One region of the Mesorhizobium sp. M0771 genome, then DNA from elsewhere that is predicted to be linked to it. Evidence: riboswitches for the same ligand, from Rfam matches in the RefSeq annotation. Region 1 holds a riboswitch; the other holds the start of a gene.
The links. A riboswitch is a leader RNA that binds a small molecule or an ion and turns the genes downstream of it on or off. The one in region 1 is predicted to bind thiamine pyrophosphate.

Region 1 (4,782 bases):
GATGACCGTGCCGGCAAAGCCGGCGACAAGTTCCTGCAACAGTTCCAGCGTCTCCATGTCGAGATCGTTGGTCGGCTCGTCGAGCACCAGAAGGTTGGCCGGCCGCGCCAGAACACGCGCCAGGAGCAGCCGCGCCCGTTCGCCGCCGGACAGCTCGCGCACCGGGGTGCGCGCCTGTTCCGGCTTGAACAGGAAATCCTTCATGTAGGACACGACATGGCGCTGCTCGCCATTGATGACGAGGTTTTCGCCGCGCCCGTCCGTGAGATACTGCGCCAGGGTCTCGGCCGGATCGACCGCCTCGCGCTTCTGGTCGAGCGTGGCGATTTCCAGATTGGTGCCGAGCCGCACCGAGCCGGCATCGGGCTTCATCTCGCCGGTGAGCATCTTCAACAGCGTCGTCTTGCCGGCGCCGTTCGGCCCGACAAGGCCGACGCGATCGCCGCGCTGGATGCGGGTCGAGAAGCCCTTGACCACGGTCAGGTCGCCAAAACTCTTCTCGATGTTCTTGGCCTCGATCACCAGCTTGCCGGATTCGGCGGCGTCGCTGGCCACCATGGTCGCCGAGCCCTCGGCGCCGCGATGGCCGCGAAAACGCTGGCGCATGGTCTGCAGTTCGCCCAGGCGGCGCATGTTGCGTTTGCGGCGAGCCGTCACGCCATAGCGCAGCCAATGCTCCTCGCGCACGATCTGGCGGCCGAGCTTGTGCTGTTCGCGCTCTTCCTCTTCCAGCACAAGGTCGCGCCATTCCTCGAAATGGCCAAAGCCCTTGTCGAGGCGGCGGGTCTGGCCACGGTCGAGCCAGACAGTGGCGCGCGAGACGCGTTCGAGGAAGCGACGGTCGTGCGAGATGACGATCAGCGCCGAAGACGTCCGGACAAGCTCTTCTTCCAGCCATTCGATGACCGACAAATCGAGATGGTTCGTCGGCTCATCAAGCAGCAGAATATCGGGTTCGGGCGCCATGACGCGGGCAAGTGCTGCGCGGCGCGCCTCGCCGCCGGAGAGATCGTTGGGGTTCTCCGTGCCGGCGAGGCCGAGATGCTCCATCAGATATGTGGCGCGGTAGGGATCGTCGGCAGGCCCAAGCCCCGCCTCGACATAGGCGCGCACATTGGCAAAGCCGTCCATGTCGGGCATTTGCGGGAGATAGCGCACCGTTGACGAAGGCTGGCGGAAGACCTCGCCGTCTTGCGGCTCGATCAGACCAGCAGCAATCTTCAGGAGCGTCGACTTGCCGGAGCCGTTGCGGCCGACGAGCGCGATCTTGTCACCGGCGGACGCCGTCAGTTCGGCGCCATCGAGCAGCGGCGTGCCGCCAAAGGTCAGTCTTATGCCGTCGAGGTTGAGAAGGGGCGGGGCCATGTCAGCTTTCAGGCAAGGGGTAGGGGTGGGCGAGCAGCAGCGCGCGGCCATGGCCGAGCGCGATTTCGAGGCCGCCCCCGGTCGTGTTGGACTTGACCTCGTTCGAGATGGTCAGCGACGAGCCGAACAAGACCTCGACATGGTCGAGCGGCCACTTCGCGCCGGACACGGTGAGGCCCGAAAGATCGGAAAAGCCGAGCACCGAAAACAGCGTTCCGTCGGCATAGTCGAAGCCGGCCTTGCCATGCAGCAGAGGGGCGCCTTCCTGCGCTCCGCTGGTCAACAGCACTTTTGTGCCGGCCTCGGCCAGCCGCAGGCTGAGCGCCAGATGGAGGAAGGCGTGGTCGGCGCGCTTGCCGCCGAAAGCGCCGGCCAGCACCAGGCTGGTGGCGCCGCGTTCCAATGCCGCCGCGATCGCCAGTTCGCCATCGGTCTTGTCCTTTTCGGGAGGAAACACCTCCCGCGGCACGGCGGCGAGATCGGCAGGCAGGTCCGCCGGCACAGAATCGAAATCGCCGACCCACAGCTCCGGCATCAGGCCGATCAGGCGGGCATGACCGATGCCGGCGTCGGCGGCGATGACGCGCGTGCCCGCGACCTGGCGGTCGAGCCGCGGCGTGCGGACGAGATCGCCGCCAAGCAAGATGGTGAATGTGCTCATATCCGCTGGCCCTTACCAGCCCCGCCGACGAAACGGAAGGCCGAGCGGCACCGTCACTCTTTGTTGGAGCATGATCTTTTTCCGGAAACGGTTCCACTTTCCGGGATCATGCTCGGGCAAACTTCCGCTTGCGTGGCACCTTGGCCGGGCCTATGTGTCGAAACGCTCTAACGGGGTGCCGGACGCGATCTTCGCGGACCGGCTGAGAGGCAGTCTCGCCAACCCGCTGAACCTGATCCGGTTTGTACCGGCGGAGGGATTAGACGCTTCGGACAGCCCGACGCCTCAATTCCTTTCAACACGAATGAAGGAGGCGCCGATGCGCATTTTTTTGTCCCGTCTTGTCCCAGCGCTGGGGCTTGCTGTTTCGCTACTGGCAAGCCCTGCGTGCGCGCAGGAAAAACTCACGATCTATACCTATGAGAGTTTCACTGCCGACTGGGGTCCAGGCCCCCAGGTGAAGAAGGAATTCGAGGCCGAGTGTGGCTGCAGCGTCGACTTCGTCTCGGTCGCCGACGGCGTCGCACTTCTCAACCGCGTCAAGCTCGAAGGTGCCTCGACCAAGGCCGATATCGTGCTTGGTCTCGACACCAACCTCACCGCGGAAGCCAAGGCTTCCGGCCTGTTTGTCCCACATGGCGCGGTGGCTGAAAACAACGTGCCGGGCGGCTGGAGCGACGACACTTTCGTGCCCTACGATTATGGTTATTTCGCCGTCGTCTACGACACCGAAAAGCTGAAGAGCCCGCCGAAGAGCCTGAAGGAACTGGTCGAGGGCGATGCCGCCGACAAGATCGTCATCCAGGATCCGAGGACGTCGACGCCGGGCCTCGGCCTGCTGCTGTGGGTCAAGTCGGTCTATGGCGACAAGGCGCCGGAAGCCTGGGCGAAACTCAAGGGCAAAGTGCTGACGGTGACGCCGGGCTGGAGCGAGGCCTATGGCCTGTTCTCCAAGGGCGAGGCGCCGATGGTGCTTTCCTATACGACGTCGCCGGCCTACCACATGGTGGCCGAGAACACCGGGCGCTACCAGGCGGCCTCGTTCGAGGAAGGCGAGTATCTGCAGGTCGAGGTCGCCGGCATCACCACCACGGGCGCGAAGAACCCGCTGGCGGCGAAGTTCCTGGCCTTCATGACCGGGCCGAAATTCCAGGATGTCATTCCGGAGACCAACTGGATGTTCCCGGCCGGGAAAACCGACAAGCCGCTCAATCCGGCTTTTGATAGGCTGGTCAAGCCGGCGAAGACCTTGCTGTTCAGCCCGGAAGAGGTCGCGGCAAATCGCAAGGCCTGGGTGGATGAATGGCTGGCGGTGATGAGCAAGTAGATTTGGCTGTATAGTCAAAAGATGAGTGCTCTACGGCGCCCCCCTCTGTCCTGCCGGACATCTCCCCCACGAGGGGGGAGATTGGCCTTTACGTTGACTTTCGCCAATCTCCGAAGCTGCAGGAATGAGCGGAGCGCTAAAACCGCCAATCTCCCCCCTCGTGGGGGAGATGTCCGGCAGGACAGAGGGGGGCGCGAAGGAACGCGACGCCCGGTAAAGAGTGCAACGCTCTGACCCCCGCATCACGGCCGGCATTGTCGCGCTTGCGGCAATCGCGCTGCTGATCGGTGGCGCCTTCGCCGGCCTTATCCGCGAAGGCGCGCACGACCTTTCCGGCGCCGCGTCCGCCTTTGACCTCTATCTCCTGCGCGTTGTCCGCTTCACGCTCTGGCAGGCTGCGCTCTCGATGCTGCTTTCCGCCGTACCGGCGCTGTTCGTCGCCCGGGCGCTGTCGCGGCATCCGCGCTTCTTCGGACGCGGCTTCATCCTGCAGCTGTTTACTGTGCCCCTTGCCTTGCCGGCGATTGTCGCAGCGCTGGGCATACTGGCGCTCTATGGCCGCGCCGGTTATTTCGCCGCGATCGGTGGCCAGAGCTGGCCCGACATCTATGGGCTGCCGGGCATCCTCGTCGCCCACGTCTTCTTCAACCTGCCGCTGGCCACCCGGCTGTTCCTCGAAGCGCTGGGAACGGTGCCGGCCGATCAATGGCGGCTGGCGAGCCAGCTCGGCATGGGGGCGAGGCCAGCCTTCCGGCTGATCGAGTGGCCGGTGCTGCGCGCCGCGCTGCCGGGCGTCGCCGGGCTTGTCTTCATGCTTTGCATCACCTCCTTCACCATCGTGCTGATCCTCGGCGGCGGGCCGGCGGCGACGACGCTGGAAGTCGCCATCTATCAGGCGCTGCGTTTCGACTTCGATCCGGCGCGAGCGGTGACGCTGACGGTGCTGCAGATCGCGCTGACTTTTGCCGTCATGCTGGCGCTGACGCGGCTCGGCGCCAATGTGACCGGCGACGCCAATTTGCCTGTCGCGCCGCGCCGCTATCACTTGGCCGGCAAAGCAGAAACAGCGTTCAACGCCGTCCTGATCGTGCTCGCCTTGCTGTTCGTCGCCGGACCAATGGCGGCCACCGTCGCGTCCGGCCTCGACGCCGATCTCGGCCGGCTGGCGGGCGAGAGTGCCGTGCGTCAGGCGACGCTGACCAGCGCCGGTCTCGCCTTCTCGGCGGCGCTACTTTCGGTGGCGCTGTCGCTGTCGCTGATCATGGCGCGTCGGGCATTGTCGCTGCGCCGCCGGTCCAGTGCCCGTTCATTGCTCGAGCATGCCACCGACACCGGCGCCGGCTTCGTCCTCGTCGTGCCGCCCGTCGTCATCGGCGCCGGCTGGTTTCTCCTGCTGCGCACGGTCAGCGATGTCTTTGCCATCGCGCCG
Region 2 (4,782 bases), on a different contig from region 1:
CCGGCCGCGACGTGCAGCGAAATGCCGTCGAGCACCTCAAGCGCGCCGAAGCTTTTGCTGATGTCGCGGAGTTCAAGCCGTGTCATTGGCTGCTGTCTCCCGAAGATCTGACGTCGCGGCTTTCGCTCCCTGCATTCTCCCAAGGCATGGCGAAGCGCTGGACGAGCACCGCAATGGCGAACAAGACAAGCGTGAGCGCGGCGCTGACGGCGACCGCGGCGAGCACCAGATCGGGCCGAAAGTTGTTCTTGGCATTGAGCATGTAGATGCCCAGCCCCTTCGCCGCCCCCGCATATTCGGCGAAGATCGCGCCGACGACGGCGTAGGTGATGGAGATGCGCAGCCCGGCGAAGAAATAGGGCAGCGCCGAAGGCAGGCGCGCCAGCCAGAAGATGCGCCAGCGCCCTGCCCCCATGGTGGCGAGCATCTGCGAAATCGCCTTGCTGGTCGCGGCAAAACCCTCGACCAGCGCCACCATCATCGGGAAGAAGGTAACGAGCGCCACAAGCAAGATTTTTGGCATCAGCCCGAAGCCGAACCACAGTACGATGAGCGGCGCAATCGCGACCAGCGGCAAGGTCTGGCTGACAATCAGCAGCGGAAACAGCGCGCGGCGCAGCGGGGCCAAGAAATCGACCAGCGCCGAAAGCACGAAGGCAGCGACCAACGAGCAGGCGAAGCCGGCTGATGTGGCGCGGATGGTGGGCAGCGTGTTGTCGGCAAGGGCAGCGCGATGCTCCCAGGCCTGCTGCAGCACGCGCGACGGCGCCGGCAGCATGGTGGGCGCAGCGCCACCATAGCGGGCGTAGAGCTCCCACGCCGCGAGGAGCAGGGCGGAGGCGCAGGCGGCGGGGATGGTCTTGGCGATGGCTGCGGCTAATCTCCCCCCTCGAGGGGGAGATGTCGCCGAAGGCGACAGAGGGGGTCGTCTCGCATAGAGCGCCCACGCCTTGCCGATGCGAAAAGGACGTCGGCGCTCCACGCGCTGGGACCCCCTCTGGCCTGCCGGCCATCTCCTGCTCGAGGGGGGAGATTCGTGGGCATCGCGGTCTTCGCCAATCGCCAATGGCTCCCCTCCTCTCTGTGCTGAGGGGTCAGAGGCATCTCCTCCACGCAATGGGTCAGATAAACCAGCCACGGCAATATCCTCAAGGAACGACGCTTGAGCCGCGGCTCAGACGGCGCTCGGGCTGTTCGCCGAGATCGTGATGTCGAGGGTGACGTGGCCGGCGCCGGGGCCGAAGCGGCAGAAGGCCTCGTTGAGCGTGGCAAACACCGCACCGGCATCGCCACGCAATTTGGTGCAGAAGTTCTTTGAGCGCTCAAAGACGCCGGACTGTTTCAGGAAATCGATGCAGCCGTAGATCTCGTCCATATGGTCGCCCGTGCCCATAACGTAGAGCGAGAACTGCGCCGCCACCGGCTGGCCGGTCGACGGCGTGGCCTGGACAGCGCGGATCGCGGCGATCTTGCGCTCGTCCAGCGGAATGGCGGGGCCGCCGGTCTCGTCGGAGCGGCAGATCGGATCGTCGGGCTCGCCCGGACAGCCGCGCGAGACCGCCGCCGAAAGCACGCAGTGCTTGCCGCTTTTGGCCGCCGCGACGAACAGGTCGCGCATGGCGGGAAACAGCACCTCGGGCGGCCCGACCATAAGGGTCGAGATGTCATCGGTTTCGATCCGCAGCCGGTCGCGCCAGGGATCGAGCGCGCCGAGCGCGCCGAGGATGACGCCGACGAAATCGTCGGTCATGGGATAAAGGGAAATCTGTGCGCCTGAAAACATCGCCCGCCTCGCTCCGCTGGTATTATCCAGATCAGCTTTAGGGTCCGAAGGCTTGCCGCCCTCATCTCAGCCCCGACGATACGGAGCACCCCTGTGGATGGGCGGGTTAAAGCACCGTTCGCGGCATTGGGGAAGCCGTTTGTTGAGGCACTGCGGGAAAGTGTTTTGGGCCAGACGTGCCGGGCGCCCGGGCGTTAACAGACGACTCGTCAGTTCGTTGCGTTATAACGTTTCCACGAACTTCTTATAACTGCGTTGAAATTCAAGCTGATAAACGTAATTATAAGAAAACGGCAGAGACTCCGCGCAGCCCTTACGGTTTCTGGATTTCCTTATCCGCGACCCCATCCGGACTGTGCTCCTGCATCGCTCGGGCTTGCCTGTGCTGGTCCCCTCGCCCCAGCGCTACGCCATCCACAAGCTGATCGTCGCCTCGCGACGCGGGCCGAGCGCTGGCGCCAAGCGGGAGAAGGATCTCCATCAAGCGCGCCTGCTGACCCAAGCGCTCGAAGCCACGCGTCGCCAGGACGACCTTGCCTTCGCCTTCATGGAAGCGTGGGACAAGGGCGAAAACTGGCGCGAGACGATCCGGGGCGGCTTGAACCTGTTCGACGCCGCCACGAGGGAAAACAGTCACACCATCCTGGGGAAATCCCTCCGCGAAATTGGTGCGACTCCTGAAGGATTCACGATGCGGGATTAGCTGAAGCGACCGCTGCTATATTCATTTCCATCGTCCCAACCGTACGAAATTGGCTTGACGCTTATTCGTACATAAAGTACGATATCTCTTTTCGCAGAGCTGCTATATTCATTTCCATCGTCCCAACCGTACGAAATTGGCTTGACGCTTATTCGTACATAAAGTACGATATCTCTTTTCGCAGAGAGGAATGTCCTTGAGCACAGCGAACCATGTTGCCTTCGCCGATCTCTCTCGGCCTTTGCTGTCACCCCCGTCGTTGCCGCCGCCTTTGTTGCCGCCGCCTTTATTGCCGCCCCCTTTGTTGCCCTTGTCATTCGATCAGTGCCAACGCCTCGCCGGGGCCTGGCGAATGGCCAGCCAGGACATCGCCGACGACATCCGCTTCATCCGCCAATATCTGAAAGTCGTTGCCGAGAAGGACGAGAGGCTGTCGACCGGCACCCTTGTTCACAGCCGCGCCTATGTAGAGGCCTGCGCCGGCTGGCTGCCACAGACCGTGACGCGCTATCTGCGCCACCTGCGCCAGATCACCGAATGCGAACTGGCCATGACAGCTGCCGGCATTCGCTTTGCGCTGTCGAGTTATGCCTGGGAGGCATGAGGGCGCCTGTCGCCAAACACAAGGAATTGCGCTGCCCGTCGCAGGCGCAATTCGTCAGGTTGAGAGGCTCGGGCGCGCCTGAACGGCGGGCGCCAAGGATGGCCCGGCCAGCGAATTCCGGCCTTGCTTTATTTCGACTGGTCTTATTTCGACTTGGCCTTATTTCGATTTGGCTTTGCCGGACTTTGCGGCGGCAGGCTTCGCTGCCTTTGGCTTGGCGGCTGCCTTGGCGGGCTTGGCGTCAGCTTTCTTCGCCGCCTTTTTTGGCTTGGCGACCGCGCCATCGACTTCAGCCGTGGCCTGCTCCCAGTGTTCCTGATGCGCGCCTTCAGGCCGGCCGGCCTTTTCCCAGATCTCGTGCGCGCGCTGGCGAATGCGGTCCTGTTTGTCGTCCGTCACTTAAGCCTCCGTGGTTGGGTCCGGTCGGTTGGTCCAGATTCCACGAAAACATTAGCCGAAAATTCGGCCGGCGTCTTGAGTGACGAGACATCTCAGCGCGGGTCGGAAATCACCGCAACGCCGAGCAGCGCCGCTTTCTTGACGATCAGCCCGGCGAGGTCGGCATCCGAACGATCGGTGCCGGTGCGCTCCCGCAGGAGCGCGATCGCTTCCTTCATCGATAACAGCGCCGTGTTGCGCTCGGCCAGCAACTTGTCGCAACACGCCGCAACATTGGCGGAGTTCGGGGTCTCGACATGCGGCAACATGGCAATTCTCCTTTCATCATGTTCGTCATTCGGCCCTGCCGCCCTTTTGGGAAGAACGACAGGGCCGTATCACCGATGAATGGTTAGGTTGTCGAGCGTTACTCGACCACCTCGACAATCCTGCGCGTGCTGGGGTCGACCAACACGGTATGGTTGTCGACGACGGCGTATCTGTACTGAACGTCGGGAACCTCCTGCAGCTCGACAGTGTCAGGCAAGGCAGTGCCGACATTCAATTCGACGCCGAGCAGATTGACCGAGGCAAGCGGATGTTTCTTTACGTATTGGTGCACGACCGTGCGCTGTTCCGGGGTGATGATCACCTGCTGCTGTGCCGGCTGCGTGACGATGACCTCGTCGGCGGCGGCAATGCCGATACCAGCGATCATGGCGAGCCCGGCGACGGCGGGAATAAGGATGGTTTTCATCTTCGTCTCCTGTCGTTGTTGGCGAGCTCCGCCGTGTTCCCGCATGAGGCGAAAACAGCGCAGATCGAGGTGGCGGGCTCCTGGAGGCAAACGCAGCCGGTACGGTCTTGTTCCGCAAGCGGAGACTAAATTGATCGGCTTCCGGTCATGCCAGCAGAACCCACACCCGCAAGATTCGCATTGAAGCACAATCCCTCAGGAGACCTTCGACATGGACGATGCACGGCTCCAATTCCGGTGGCGATCGCGGCCGGCGCCGGCATTGATCCGGTGACCGCGTCGCGCCCGGCCAAGACCGGAACCGACCGCCTTCGTGCCACGCCGTGAAGTTTCAAGCAAAGGTCATTGCTTCGGCGGCTGCGCAGGCACCTCGCCAGGCTTGATCACCGGCGTCTTGCCCTGGTCCGGCGGCGGCTGCGTCATACCCTGGTCACCACTGGGCGGCGGCTGCAGCACGCCGCCGCAGGGACCGAGCGTGCTGGTCGATTCGCCACCGCCATTGGCGACCGGCGGCTTCTGACCATCGTCCTGAGGCTGCGCTTGGCAAGGCGCGGCAG

Region 2: another riboswitch for thiamine pyrophosphate. It lies ahead of NKI05_RS27825 (YkoF family thiamine/hydroxymethylpyrimidine-binding protein); the one in region 1 lies ahead of thiB (thiamine ABC transporter substrate binding subunit).

The regions. Positions count from the first base shown of each region.
Region 1 covers NZ_JAMYPC010000010.1:28,519-33,300, reverse strand. The annotation lists gene NKI05_RS16770 (ABC-F family ATP-binding cassette domain-containing protein) at 1-1,365, opposite strand, end outside; gene NKI05_RS16765 (thiamine diphosphokinase) at 1,367-2,026, opposite strand; TPP riboswitch at 2,188-2,302, shown strand; gene thiB (thiamine ABC transporter substrate binding subunit) at 2,346-3,353, shown strand; gene thiP (thiamine/thiamine pyrophosphate ABC transporter permease) at 3,574-4,782, shown strand, end outside.
Region 2 covers NZ_JAMYPC010000024.1:60,129-64,910, reverse strand. The annotation lists gene NKI05_RS27835 (ABC transporter ATP-binding protein) at 1-86, opposite strand, end outside; gene NKI05_RS27830 (ABC transporter permease) at 83-919, opposite strand; gene NKI05_RS27825 (YkoF family thiamine/hydroxymethylpyrimidine-binding protein) at 1,175-1,783, opposite strand; TPP riboswitch at 1,774-1,886, opposite strand; partial or broken gene NKI05_RS27820 (GSU2403 family nucleotidyltransferase fold protein) at 2,097-2,486, shown strand; gene NKI05_RS27815 (hypothetical protein) at 2,839-3,090, shown strand; gene NKI05_RS27810 (DUF2934 domain-containing protein) at 3,250-3,489, opposite strand; gene NKI05_RS27805 (hypothetical protein) at 3,582-3,797, opposite strand; gene NKI05_RS27800 (DUF1236 domain-containing protein) at 3,896-4,225, opposite strand; gene NKI05_RS27795 (hypothetical protein) at 4,568-4,782, opposite strand, start outside.